2 regions of the Planctobacterium sp. AWM4_229 genome follow, and region 2 is predicted to be linked to the other one. Evidence: predicted binding sites of a transcription regulator. Region 2 holds the regulator's gene; the other holds the start of a gene.
The links. The regulator LexA, encoded in region 2, represses DNA repair genes until DNA is damaged. The targets are predictions, from matches to a motif close to TACTGTATNNNNATACAGTA.
Positions count from the first base shown of each region.

Region 1: a site for LexA is predicted at 2,391-2,410, ahead of recA (recombinase RecA). Genes of this name have one in related genera too.

Region 1 is NZ_JBSWWX010000001.1:405,187-412,582, reverse strand. It holds gene mutS (DNA mismatch repair protein MutS) at 1-1,646, opposite strand, end outside; gene ACXAGP_RS01805 (CinA family protein) at 1,691-2,182, shown strand; gene recA (recombinase RecA) at 2,642-3,676, shown strand; gene tmk (dTMP kinase) at 4,024-4,689, shown strand; gene ACXAGP_RS01790 (hypothetical protein) at 4,686-5,060, opposite strand; gene ACXAGP_RS01785 (DUF6640 family protein) at 5,242-5,655, opposite strand; gene ACXAGP_RS01780 (LIC_13387 family protein) at 5,787-6,197, opposite strand; gene ACXAGP_RS01775 (Fis family transcriptional regulator) at 6,282-6,623, opposite strand; gene ACXAGP_RS01770 (GNAT family N-acetyltransferase) at 6,686-7,156, opposite strand; gene ACXAGP_RS01765 (nuclear transport factor 2 family protein) at 7,252-7,396, opposite strand, start outside.
Region 2 is NZ_JBSWWX010000002.1:688,702-696,097, forward strand. It holds gene ACXAGP_RS06040 (cytochrome c oxidase assembly protein) at 1-97, opposite strand, end outside; gene ctaD (cytochrome c oxidase subunit I) at 111-1,709, opposite strand; gene coxB (cytochrome c oxidase subunit II) at 1,722-2,837, opposite strand; gene lexA (transcriptional repressor LexA) at 3,228-3,851, opposite strand; gene plsB (glycerol-3-phosphate 1-O-acyltransferase PlsB) at 4,010-6,448, shown strand; gene ubiA (4-hydroxybenzoate octaprenyltransferase) at 6,470-7,339, opposite strand; gene ACXAGP_RS06070 (chorismate--pyruvate lyase family protein) at 7,358-7,396, opposite strand, start outside.

The DNA.
Region 1 (7,396 bases), on a different contig from region 2:
AAGGCCGCCAGATTGGGGATCACCTTGTCGAACAGCTGGTCGTACAATTGCTTTTCCAGGGCCAGCGCTAACGCCTGGCTGGAAAGGACTTTGTCCTCATACTCCTTTAATTCTGGAATAATGTAGCGTTCGTAGTTTTTTAATGTTTGACGGCGCACGTACTCAGGTGGCACCAAATGAGATTGGCCTTTACTCACTTCAATGTAGTAGCCATGCACTTTATTGAAGGCGACTTTTAAGTTGGCGATACCAGTGGTTTCTTGTTCTCTTTTTTCTATTTTTTCCAGAACATCAGTGGCACCTGTCATAAGAGCACGGTATTCATCAAGCTGTGGGTTGTAACCGGGTTTGATAACGCCACCATCCCGAATAAGCATTGGTGGCATATCGACAATTGCGTCATCTAACTGCTCTTGTAGCTCGGTGAACAAACTTATATTGTCTTTTAATAGTAGCGCTTCCGGGCTGCTCAACTCTTCCAGGTAGCCGTGAATAGCCGGCAATTGAGTAAGGGCCAGAATTAATCTGGAAAAATCACGCGGGCGGGCACTGCGCAGCGCAATGCGCGATAAAATTCGCTCAAGGTCTCCCACCTGTTTTAAGTTTTCCTGAATCTCATCGGCTTCTGTGCGCTGCATACTGTCTACCAAATTCAGACGATAGCGTATCGCGTTACGACAGCGCAGAGGCTCATGCAACCAGCGTTTTAACAAACGGCTGCCCATAGGGGTTTTGGTGTGATTGAGCACCGAAAACAAAGTGTTTTGCTCACCACCTGATAAATTTTTGGTCAGTTCGAGGTTGCGAATAGACGTGGCATCCATCTGCAACAAATGGCCATCTTCTGGTTTGCGCACGGAGCGAATATGGGGTAGGGCACTGCGCTGAGTATCCTTAACATATTGTAAGATGGCACCGGCGGCAGCCAGAGCCATTTGCGAACTGCTTTGATCGATGCCAAAACCGCTGAGTTCTTTAGTGCCAAACTGTTCATTTAACAATTTAATGGCCGTATCGGGGTCGAATTCCCACTCTGGTCTGCGGCGCAACCCGGCGTCTTTACTAAACAACCAGGTGTAAGGAAAATCATCCGGATAAAGTATTTCAGCAGGTCGGGCTTTTTCCAGTTCGGCTTCCAGAGCTTCAGTACTCTGTAGTTGCCTGATAACAAAACGACCACTGCTGACATCTAGCGTAGCAAAACCGATGGTTTGTTTGTGGTGAGATACAGCAGCCAATAGATTGTCTGCATTATTATCCAGAAGGGCTTCATCAGTTACCGTGCCCGGCGTTATGATACGCGCAACTTTACGTTCAACCGGGCCTTTACTGGTAGCCGGATCGCCCACCTGTTCACAAATAGCTACCGACTCTCCTAGCTTAACTAGCTTGGCCAGGTAGCCTTCTACTGCATGATAAGGCACACCAGCCATTGGAATGGCGTTGCCTCCTGATTTACCGCGGGCGGTTAAGGAAATATCGAGCAGTTGCGCGGCACGTTTGGCATCATCCCAAAACAGCTCGTAAAAGTCGCCCATGCGGTAAAACAATAAAATTTCTTTGTGTTCAGCTTTGATACGCAAGTATTGCTGCATCATTGGGGTATGGTTTGCGAGGGCGGATTCACTATAATCTGGTGACGACATAACTCTTTTTTCTTATATTGGTCTTTTTTTAATTTTGAGACGTTTTGATGATTTCAGATCAGATTTTGACACTTTCAGCTCAACTCGGTGAACTGCTCGTCGGCAGGGAATGGCAGATTACCTGCGCAGAGTCCTGCACTGGAGGAGGCATAGGATACGCGATTACGAGTGCGCCGGGAAGTTCAAATTGGTTCCAACGGGGATTTATCACTTATAGTAATCAGGCCAAAAGTGATCTGGTGAGAGTAAACCCCGAGACACTAATCGCCCATGGTGCTGTGTCTGAACAGGTTGTACAGGAGATGGCAAAAGGAGCTGCGGAAATGGCGGGCGCCGAAGTGTCGGTGGCGGTCAGCGGTGTAGCAGGACCAGGGGGGGGCAGTGCAGAAAAGCCGGTAGGTCTTGTATGGTTTGGCCTTGTTATTGGTGATAAGAAATTGAGCTTTCAAAAAGTTTTTCCCGGCGACAGGGCGCAAATTCGGGAACAAACCGTTGTGACAGCGCTAACGGTTTTGATAGAACAACTCAATGAATAATTCAAATCATAAGGGCGTATGAATTATTGAGGTATTACTTATTAAGGCACGAGACGCTGACTTTTATTGCAGAGCACAATATAATCTGCCTTTGATTTTTTCTGGTGGAGAGAGCCATCAGCTATTCATTCTGCTTTGTAATCGCGCAGACTATTGAAAAATCCGTTGGTTTCCAATCACTTATAAATTTCTTTTAAAAAATCATTGTAACTGTATGGTTATACAGTATACTGCATCTAAATACTGGTTAAGGATACAGTTGTTGGTTCGCTGGGTTTCAAGAAACAGCCGAACTAATGTTTCAGGAGTACCCAATCGAGCCATGCGTTCGTAACCGTATTTACCCAAAGCTAACGAACAGACGCTCAACAACATTGTGCTAAAAACAATGAGTAAGGGCAGACAAAAACAAATGTCACTCAAGCAATTGAGGACAAACAAGAATTAAGGGGTTCAAAAATGGACGATAATAAATCACGCGCGCTGTCAGCCGCACTTGGCCAAATTGAAAAACAGTTCGGTAAAGGTACTATCATGCGCTTGGGTGACAACCAAGCGATGGATATTGAATCGGTTTCAACAGGTTCACTGACTATCGATATCGCCTTGGGCATTGGCGGTTTGCCTTGTGGACGCGTTGTTGAAATTTACGGCCCTGAGTCATCCGGTAAAACCACATTAACACTGCAGGTTATAGCCGAAGCTCAGAAGAAAGGTAAAACTTGTGCTTTCGTAGATGCTGAGCACGCTTTAGATCCTGTCTACGCCGCAAAGTTGGGCGTGAATGTAGAAGAATTATTAGTATCCCAGCCAGATACGGGTGAGCAGGCGTTAGAAATCTGTGACATGTTAGTGCGCTCTGGTGCAGTTGACGTGGTGATTGTTGACTCTGTAGCGGCATTAACACCTAAAGCTGAGATCGAAGGTGAGATGGGAGATTCTCACGTTGGTTTACAGGCTCGTTTGATGTCTCAAGCGTTGCGTAAGCTGACAGCCAATATTAAAAAATCCAATACCCTGTGTATCTTCATTAACCAAATTCGTATGAAAATTGGTGTTATGTTCGGCAACCCGGAAACCACAACCGGTGGTAATGCACTTAAGTTTTATGCTTCTGTACGTTTAGACATTCGTCGCATTGGTTCGGTAAAAGTGGGCGACGAAGTGGTGGGTAATGAAACTCGCGTAAAAGTGGTGAAGAACAAAGTGGCACCACCCTTTAAACAAGCCGAGTTCCAGATTATGTACGGAGAAGGGATCAGCAAAGAGGCGGAATTGATTGACCTTGGTGTACAACAAAAAATGGTGGAAAAAGCTGGTTCCTGGTATAGCTACAACGGTAATCGCATCGGTCAGGGGAAAGCTAATGTTGTGCAGTTTTTGAGAGATAACTCAGATATTGCCAATGAGCTTGAAGGCAAGTTAAGAGCGGAATTACTACTGAAAAAATCAGTAAAAGAAGACGATGTTAAAGAGGAAGCAGAAGAGCTGTAAATTTCGTTTTTGCTCCGCACCGGGCTACATCATTCCTCCTCTGTGAGTGGGTGGTGAGATAAAAAGCAATCGACTCCTGGTTGTGAAGATACAATCGAATTGAGACGTGCATATTTCGTGTCTCCGAAGTAAACCCCTCGTTAGCGCAAGGGTATTTGATAGGGCAGTTACTCAGGTAGCTGCCCTTTTTTTTGGGGCTGTACTAGTGGGGCGTAGCTGTTTGTCTGATTGCAGGATTTTTGCACTGACAGTACCGTTACTTAATGGCATTATTATGCACCTCGTTGTGAGGCGGCCGAGGTCGTGCTCAACAACCAAGTCCACATTATTAAATAATCGAGTTACACATGACAGGAAAACTGATCACTATTGAAGGCATAGACGGCAGTGGCAAAGGCACACAAAGTCAATTGTTAATTGAAAAGCTGCAAGCGACTGGCAAAAAGGTCAAGATGTACAGTTTTCCAGCCTACGAGCAAACCTTTTTCGGCCGTGAGGTAGGCGCTTTTTTGCGGGGAGAATTCGGTTCGATTGATGAAGTTCATCCTAAGTTGGCCTCTGTGTTGTTCGCCAGTGACCGTCTGGAGCAAAAGCCTAATCTACTGGCAGATCTAGAAGCGGGTTATTACGTAGTGTGCGACCGTTACGTAGAATCTAATATGGGCCATCAGGCCGCTAAATTTGCTGAATCAGAGCGGGCAGATTTTATTGATTGGTTAGCTGAGCTGGAATACAAAGTAAATGGCTTACCCAAACCCGACATTACTATCTTTTTGGATGTGCCGCTAGAAGTCTCAAAAGAGCTGGTACTGAAGAAAAAACAGCGCAGCTACACAGACGAGAAAGAAGACATCCACGAAGCGGCTCATGGTTATTTGGAGAAGGTTTACAAAGTTTACCAACTTTTACATGAGAAAAACGATTGGTGCCGTATTCCATGTGTGGAGCAGGGCACTATCAGGAGTATCGAAGCTATAAATAGCGAGTTGCTGGAAAAGGTGGAAAAACTTTAAGCTTCAGCCCAAGTAAGGGCTTGTTGTAGTTCTGAGAAGATTCGTACTTGCCAGCTGGACTGCAGTTTTTCAGTGACTTTTTGGTATTCTTTGCAAAGATCAACAGTTGTTTTGTCTTTGGCTACCAGCGCTATTCTGACGTTACCGCGAGATAATGACCCGCCAAAATCAGCTGCAGCCAATTGCTCTGGTCCCTCTTCGCTGACTAATGACAGATCAGCATTTAGCAGTGAGATAACTTGAAATTTATGGTTATCAAACTCTTCGTGTTCATAGATTTTTGAGTTGGCCCATTCCAATTCTTTAAAGTTAAGTGGGCCACTAAACTCCAGGTAGTACCCCTTTTTTTGATATCGGAAAGTATGTGCCATAAAAATCTCTATCCATGTGAGTTGATTTAATAATGCTAATACGTATGAAGTGACATTTCGCTCATTTTATTTGCAATCGGTACTATTATTCTAAGGTGCACAATCAGCGTACAAGTTGGCTCACAAAGCTTAAAACGAACATTAAACTGATTCTAGCATCACCTTCATCTAATGCCTCAAGTCACGTCCTTATTACAATTTTCTGGTGATTGAGGACAACCGCTATTGACGAAAGAACCACTATTAAAGCTACTAACACGGCTAAATCCTGGCCCAAAATCAGCTTTGCAATATTACCTGAATTTACAGTACTACCCACGTAGTCTGATAAAGCATGTGAAACCAGAACGCCTCCCATCACCAAAATGTTGATTACCCCTGACAAGACAAACTGACTTCGGCGCCAACACAGCCACAAAACCAATATACCCAAGGCGATATTAGTGGAAAGCTGCCAAACTTCATGAAATCGAGCATGTGCAGGCCAATCGGGATTAAAAACATGACTGTGATTCCACTCTAGAAAGGGGATGACCACGAGGTAAAAAATCACCCCTAAGGATAAGGTTAATTTACTGATTAAATGATTTTTCATGAATCATTACTCCGGACTTAAAGACTGTCAGGCCATACATTATGGTATTGTTGAGTTCTTTGTTTTGATTACACGTCCGCAATGCTTTGCAGATAGTTCAATTTGTGTGTAGTTGGGCTTATGACGGTATGTCAAAAGTGGATGAGTACAACGGATGCAACGAAACAAACTAATGCCAGCAAAATACCCGCCATGGGAACTTTAAACCAGTATTTATAAGCCAGATAAAGATAGCTGCTTGCAACGACAATAGGCATGATAGACAGCCAGACAGAGCCGCGCACTACTGAAAATTGCTCAGTGAGTAGCACGAGATAGATGGCGGCAAAAAACATTGCACCTAAGCTGTGACTGGCATTAAAACCAATCCACGCCTTCCACATACTTGTATCTTTGGTAAGTCGCGGTGAAGTGCCCATCATGGCATCTTTGGTTTGTGTTTCGTAAGGATCGAATTTGTTGGTGAAGAAGGTATATAGCAGATGTACGGTTCCCAATACACCAAATACAGAAACCCCAATCAACATCAGAACTAGTGCCATTGTCATTCTCATGAACTATGTTTTTTATTCATATTATCCCAAGTTTCGTCTGTTTATGTGTGATTAAATGTAACCTTCATAACATTAAGCAAGCCTGCGGGCCCAGTTGCCATTGTGTTGCTCTGAGCAATTCTCTTCGGTATCGAACAAAATCTGGTTTTTAATATTGTCCAGTTTTACGTCTATTTGACTTAGCTGTGAAGCGATTATGGACTGAAGGTAATTGTTTTTTTCAGAGGTCAGGTAGATATCTAAATCAACATTGCGGTCGAATACACACACAATTCTCAAGCTTTTAGGGTAGTTGTCATAATTCACAACGTGGGTTAACCAGCAAAAGCCCGGAATGTCTTTTAGTGCGCTTTCGCAGACATGGGTCAAGACCTTACGAAGGGCGTTGTCTCGTTTCTTATCTGATTTGCGCATTGTCTATTTCCAACGAATTTTGGTGTCCCATAGCTGTCTGAACTAATACGCTCATCACCTTGTTAATCTTCATCAGATGGCAAGGACAATTTGAAACCTTCATGGCTGGCTTTAAAGCCTAATTTTTCGTAGAAGCGAATAGCATCCGGCCGTTGTTTATCACTGGTAAGCTGCACCACCGTACATCCTTTTTGCTTCGCACGGTTGATTGCATATTCAAACATCTGTTCGCCAAGGCTTTGTCCTCGAAAGTCTTCATGTATCCTGACACCCTCAATCAGACAACGCCAACTGCCAATGTGAGTTAAGTAAGGGATAAAAGTAAGTTGCAGCATCCCAACAACTTGATTTCCAAGCTCGGCAATCAGCAATTCGTTATTCGGATCGCTATCTATCGCTTCAAACGCTGATAAATAAGCAGGGTTTAGGGGGACCGAGCTGTCTTCTCTTAATTTGCCCAGAGGATCATTTGCCAGTAATGCCACAAGGCAGGGGAGATCTTGGCACTCTGCACTGCGGTATTTCAATTCCATTGAGATAATTTAAGTCTCGTGAGTGGTTAAGTCGCGTTATGTAGCATCTGTGTGTATTCGATTTTGTCTGAGAACAGATGAAAAACCAATTTATATTAATTATCTTCGATATGTGCCTGGTTGGATGTTGTGCCTTGGTGATAGATTATTTGCCACCTACCTTCCACTTTTTTCCAGATAGAGCAGCGGTGAGTAACCTGTCGTTGAATGGAGGTTTGGTATTTCACTAGTACACAATCA
Region 2 (7,396 bases):
AAGGAACTAACGCAAAGCCAAAACCAAACATACCGAAAACAACGGCCACCAACTTAATGATGACCTTTTTGTTTTCTTGTTGTTTTTCAGAGTTCATTGTTAAAAATGACTTACTTTACAACCGGTGGCGTTTCAAAAGTGTGGTAAGGAGCCGGGCTCGGAACTTCCCACTCAAGACCTTCTGCGCCATCCCAAACTTGAGCCGTAACTGGCTCGCCTTGTTTGCGACACGCTTTGATTAGTAACGCCAGGAAAATCAGTTGTGAAAGCCCAAACGCAAAGCCCCCCACACTGATCCACTTGTTAAAATCAGCAAACTGCAACGCATAGTCTGGAATTCGACGAGGCATGCCTGCCAAACCCACAAAGTGCATAGGGAAGAACAGCACGTTTACTGAAATCAAAGAACACCAGAAGTGCCACTTGGCTAACGTCACGTCGTACATTTTCCCGGTCCACTTTGGCAGCCAATAATAGGTGGCAGCCATGATTGAAAACACTGCGCCAGTCACCAGAACGTAGTGGAAATGTGCTACCACAAAATACGTATCGTGATATTGGAAATCCACGGGGGTAATCGCCAGCATTAAACCTGACAAGCCACCTATGGTGAATAACACGATAAAGGCCAGGGCAAACATCATGGGGATTTCAAAGCTAATGGCGCCGCGCCACATGGTAGCAACCCAGTTAAATACCTTAACCCCGGTGGGTACCGATATCAGCATGGTGGCGAACATAAAGAACAGCTCGGCCCCTACCGGCATCCCAGTGGTAAACATGTGGTGAGCCCACACGATAAAGGACAATAGCGCGATAGAAGCTGTCGCATAAACCATCGAGGAATAGCCAAATAATTTCTTTCGGGAAAAGGTGGGCACTATCTGTGAGATTATGCCGAAGGCTGGCAAGATCATGATATAAACTTCCGGATGTCCAAAGAACCAGAAGATGTGCTGGAACATCACCGGATCACCACCGCCAGCCGCATCAAAGAAGCTGGTACCAAAGAACTTATCGGTTAACACCATAGTTACCGCGCCCGCCAGCACTGGCATAACCGCTATCAATAAGAATGCGGTAATTAGCCAGGTCCAAACAAACAAGGGCATTTTCATTAATGTCATGCCAGGGGCACGCATGTTTAAAATGGTGACGATAACGTTAATCGCCCCCATGATGGAACTGGCGCCCATAATGTGAACAGAGAATACAAACAGTGCTGTAGAGTCATTACTGTAGGTTGTGGATAGTGGCGCGTAGAAGGTCCAACCAAAAGAGGGACCACCACCTTCCATGAACAAAGACATCAGCAATATCAGGAAAGCAAAAGGTAAAATCCAGAAGCTCCAGTTGTTCATTCTTGGCAGTGCCATGTCCGGTGCACCAATCATCAAGGGCACCATCCAGTTAGCGAGGCCGGTAAATGCTGGCATTACAGCACCGAATACCATAATCAAGCCATGCACTGTGGTCATCTGATTGAAGAAGTTAGGATCGACAATCTGTAATCCAGGCTGGAATAACTCTGCCCGGATCACCATGGCCATAGCCCCGCCGATTAAAAACATAATAAATGCAAACCAAAGATATAAGGTGCCGATATCTTTGTGGTTTGTGGTGTACAACCAGCGTTTTATGCCCGTTGGTTTATGATCGTGGTGATCATGGTGCTCGTCGTGATGGATATCGTCTGTCACTGTACTCATCTCAACTTCCCCTTATTGTCCGTTCAATACGGCGTTAACGTCTTTAGCTTGCACTGATTCACCAGTGTCATTGCCCCATGCGTTACGCTCGTAGGTAATTACTGCTGCTAGTTCTTTCATCGAAAGTTGTTTTCCGTAAGCCTGCATGGCCGTACCTGCTACGCCATTAACCACAACTTCAATATGTTTTTGCATGTCGTTTATGGCAATGTCGCTGCCTTTCAAAGCAGGAAATACGCCAGGTAAACCTTCACCATTAGGCATGTGACAAGCAGCACAGTTGGTAACGTATACTCGCTCACCAACACTCATTAACTCATCCATATCCATATTCATCGCCAGCAGCTTTTGCTCTTCTTCTTTGGCTTTGCGTTGTATTTCTTCTTGCTCTTCGATCCAGGCAGCATAATCAGCAGGCTCCTTAGCAATAACCACAACAGGCATGAAACCGTGATCTTTTCCGCAAAGTTCAGCACATTGACCGCGATAGATTCCGGGCTTATCAACTCGTGTCCAGGCTTCATTGATAAAACCAGGGTTGGCGTCTTTCTTAACAGCAAAATCCGGAACCCACCAGGAATGAATAACGTCGTCTGAGGTGATCAGAAAACGGACCTTTTGATTAGTAGGAATAACCAAAGGGCGATCAACTTCCAACAGGTAATTGATATTCTTTTCCAGCTTGTTATTGATTTGCTCTGGTTGGGTGGCAAGTAGAGAAAAGAATTCAACGTCGTTATCCATGTATTTGTAATGCCACTTCCATTGAGAGCCGGTAACTAACACTGTCACATCAGGAGATGACACATCTTCCATCGCGATCAGTGTTTTAGTGGCGGGGATAGCCATACCGATAAGAATAAGAAAAGGAACCACTGTCCAGGCAATTTCAACCTTAACACTTTCGTGAAATGTTGCTGGCTTCACCCCTTTGGACTTGCGATGAAAGATAGTAGCCCAAAGCATAACGCCGAATACCAACACCCCGATGATCACACAGATCCAGAATATGATCATATGCAATTCGTAAACCTGCTGACTTATCTCAGTCACACCCGGTCTCAAATTCAGCTGATATTGGTCCGGCTGCGGATTAGAAGCGGCAAATGATGCGCAACTAAGCAACAATCCCCAAAAACCTATTAAAATTCTGCTCACCTGTGTGTTCCTCCTTTCCTGTCCGTTGCTTTATTTTTGGTCATTAGCACAACGGAAATCGCACCATAAGTTACGATTTTGAAACATATTTGTTATTACTATGTTAAAAACCGAATGATATGTAAACAATTTTCGAAGATAAAAAACATTTAGACGGCTAAAAAAGACGCTTTTTTAACCAGCTGATGTGTCAAAAATAGACCCGAATAGGAAAAAAGGAAATTAATTCGCTATTTTTTGTGCAAATTTTTGTCTGGGTGAATAAATGTGGCCGTACCACAGATACAAAAAAGCCCATTAATCAATGGGCTATCAAGAAAAGGCAAATTAATCAGGTAAAACAGTACGTCTCGAAGTTATTTACATCCAAGCGTTGTTTCGGATGATTCCAACAGCTATACCTTCAATATTTAAAGGTTGCGAGTTCAAATCCACCTTAATAGGAGCAAAATCACTGTTCTCTGCGTGAAGTAACACTTCAGATCCCGACTTTTCAAAACGTTTCACAGTTACATCGTCTTCTACTCGCGCCACCACTACTTGACCATTTCGCGCTTGGTTGGTGCGATGCACTGCCAACAAGTCCCCATCCATAATGCCGATGTCTTTCATGCTTTCGCCATCGACTCGCAATAAATAATGGGCTTCCGGCTGAAACATATTTGCAGCCACCTGGTAATGACTCTCAATATGCTCTTGAGCCAAAATGGGCTCACCTGCTGCCACCTTACCAATTAACGGCAAGCCATCATCTTCGGCAGGCTCATCTAACTGCCCCACAAGACGGATCCCTCTGGAGGTACCCGGTAGAATCTCTATAACCCCTTTACGAGCCAATGCTTTGAGGTGCTCTTCTGCTGCATTAGCGCTTTTAAAGCCAAGCTGCCTCGCAATCTCTGCTCTGGTTGGCGGCATACCAGTATCGGCGATGGTATCTTTAATAAGAGTAAGAACTTGTTCTTGACGCAATGTAAGTGGGCGCATAACAAACCTGTTTTTTCGTACAGTGTAACTGGCAGTATATACAGTCAAGCCATAAACTCAACATAATTTGCTGATTTTCTTGGATTTATAGAGTTACAAGAGCCAAAGCTGCCAGGCCGTGCTATGATCGGTGCAGTTTTAATTATTTTTTATTGATGATGGCCTGGTATCAAAACCTCTTTTTTAACCTTGTTAAATACCCGACCCGTTGGTTAGTAAAAACCAGCAACATCCCCGCAAACATAGAAAGCGAGCTGGGGATCGACAAACATCGTCCGATTATTTACTTGTTGCGCACTAATTCCCTGACCGACAGAGTGGCGCTTGAAATTTCCACCAAAATGCTGGATTTACCCGCCCCGGACAAACAATTAAAAATTGGTTCTAAAAAGCTAGCCAGCTGCTTATTTTTACAAGAACCAGAATCATTGCTTTCCAAAAAAACCAAGCATACTGATATCAATAAAAGCTTCACCCGCTTGTTCAAAATGCACCGCAATGATGAAGAACTGGATCTGCAAATTGTGCCTGTGTCTATCTTCTGGGGACGAGCACCCGGCAAAGAAACAAGAGGCTGGGCAGAGTTACTTGCCGATCGAGCTTCACCTTCCTGGTTACGCAAGTTTTTTATCGTGCTATTCCTGGGCAGAGATAATTTTGCCTATTACAGCCCAGCGGTATCCAGTAAAAAAATGGCCACCACGCACGGCACCGATTCAGAAATAGCCCATAAGCTAATCCGACTGGCCAGAACTCATTTTTATCGCCGGCAGCAAAGCATGAACGGTCCGATGCTGATGGATAGGCATCAGTTGTTTAACAGTATCTTAGGCTCTGCATCGGTAAAACGTGCTATGGCATTAGAAGCCAAAAATTCTCCAGCGGAGCTTGCAAAAGCTCGCGCCCGGGCCAAAAGCTACATTTCAGAAATTGCCGCCGATTATCGCGAGGGCGTTATACGCTTAGGCGACCGCTTGCTGGGTCGTGTCTGGAATAAAATCTACAACGGTATTGAAGTGAAAAATGCCGATAAGGTTCGCGAGCTTGCGCAAAACGGCCACGAAATAATTTATGTTCCCTGCCACAGAAGTCATATGGATTACCTGTTACTCACCTACGTTATTTATCACGAAGGCTTGGTCACACCCCATATCGCCGCGGGTATTAATCTCAACTTCTGGCCCATCGGTGGGTTATTCAGACGCGGCGGTGCCTTTTTCATCCGCCGCTCTTTTGCCGGTAACAAGCTCTACACAGCGGTATTTCGTGAATACCTGGAGCAGCTATTTAACAAAGGTTATTCCGTTAAATTCTACGCTGAGGGTGGCCGCAGCAGAACCGGTCGATTGCTTCCGCCAAAAACAGGGATGTTAGCCATGACCATTCAGGCAATGGTGAAAGGCGTTAAACGCCCGGTGAGTATCGTACCGGTATACATTGGTTACGAGCATGTCATGGAGGTAAAAAGTTACCTCAAAGAGCTCAGAGGTAAGAACAAAGAGAAAGAATCCTTTCTCGGGGTGTTTTCCGCGATTCGCAAGCTAAAAAATTATGGCTACGGTTTTTTGAATTTTGGCGACCCAATCCACCTGAGCCAGTACCTGGATGTGAAAACGCCAGAGTGGCGCCAGGATCAAGCTACCATTGATGACAAAAAGCCCGCTTGGTTAACCCCCACAGTTAATAGCTTAAGTCACAATATCAATGAACGCATTAACCAAGCGTCGGCTGTCAGCGGAATGGCTCTGGCGTCCTTGTGTTTATTGGCCGCAGAAAAACGCGCAATGAGTCGAGAGGAACTATTACAAGTGATGGAGAGCTATCTGGGCTTGTTACGTCAATGTCCCTTTAGTGAACAGAGTAGTTTTCCACAGGTCAGTGCCGAAAAATTACTGGAAAACACCTTGCGCCTGGAAAAATTCGACGTCACTGAAGACAGCTTTGGTGAAATCATTTCCATTGAACGCAACAATGCCATTATTCTGACCTATTACCGCAACAACATTTTACACATGTTTTGTATACCCGGTTTAATTGCTGCCATTGTAATAGCGCATGGAGAATGCCATCGTGAGCAATTGCTCACCTTAGTCGGCCGCATCTACCCGTTGCTCAAGAAAGAGCTATTCATCTATATGAGCGAAGAACAGGCAATGGCGTACACCGACAGTCTGATTGACGGAATGGTGGCCCAAGGTATGTTAATCAATAATGAGGATACATTAACACCTGCCGAAACCAATAGTGTGCAGTTTTACAGCCTGTGGTTGCTAAAATCCGTGATCCAGGAAACCTTGCAGCGTTACGCATTAGTGCTCAATCAATTGGAACAACTGGGCACAACCTCGCGCGGAGCTCTGGAAAAACGCAGTCGTCAGGTGGCAGAGCGCATGTCGACACTACAAGGAATTAGCGCACCAGAGTTTTACGATAAAAATGTGCTGGCCACGTTTATTGCGGCAGCAAGAGAATATGAAATTTGGGAAGCAAATGAAGAGGGATTATTGTTGCATTCAGACAAAAGCCGGGAGCTGCAAAATTTGTTGTTTAGCTTAGTTTCCCCGGAGTTTGTAAAGCGCTTACAACAAATCAAATAACCCGCTGTTTAATCTGGCATTTTAAAGGGGGAGAAGAAACTCCCCCAGCAAACCTAAAGTGATCACCATTCCCACCTTGTTATTGTGTAAAAAAGCCCGAAAACAAGCTTCCCTTTGCCTCTCTACGATCATTTTTTGTTGCTGAACAAACATCACAGCCGAAATAGCAAGCCCACCGTAAGCAAACCAACCCAGCTGCAGGTGCTGATAGACAACAAATAAAGACAACAAACTAAGTAGTTGCAATAGCCCGATAATCAATTTATCAAATTTTCCAAATAGTATCGCCGTTGACTTTACACCGATGCGCAGATCATCGTCCCTGTCTACCATGGCGTACACGGTATCGTATGCAACAGTCCATAAAAGATTGGCCAGATAAACTCCCCACAACCACCAAGGTAATTCTTCTCTGATAGCCATAAACGCCATCGGGATACCAAAGCTAAATGCCATACCCAATACGAACTGAGGTAAATAGGTATATCGCTTCATGAAGGGATAACAAAACGCCAATGCCAGAGCCACAAATGACAGCATTACCGTTTGCCAATTCAAGGTTAAGACCAGCAAAAAAGCGACAACCACCAGCAGGAGAAATAAGCCCAGAGCTTCCTTGGTGGAAACCTCACCACTGACTATTGGACGGGCTTGCGTACGCTCCACATGGCCATCAATTTTTCGATCAGCAAAATCATTAATCACACACCCTGCGGCACGCATCAACAAAGTCCCCGCGAAAAATACTAAAATGATATGCCATGAGGGTAACCCTTGTGCAGCAAGTAACAATCCCCAAGCTGTAGGCCACAGCAATAACCAGCTTCCAATGGGTTTATCTGCGCGCATTAAGCGCCAATATGCATTCCATTTAGCCTGATGACTAGGCATTAGTGATTCTCTTCATGTTCAAGGATTGTAAGAATAAGCAGGGCTATCAGGTAAAAA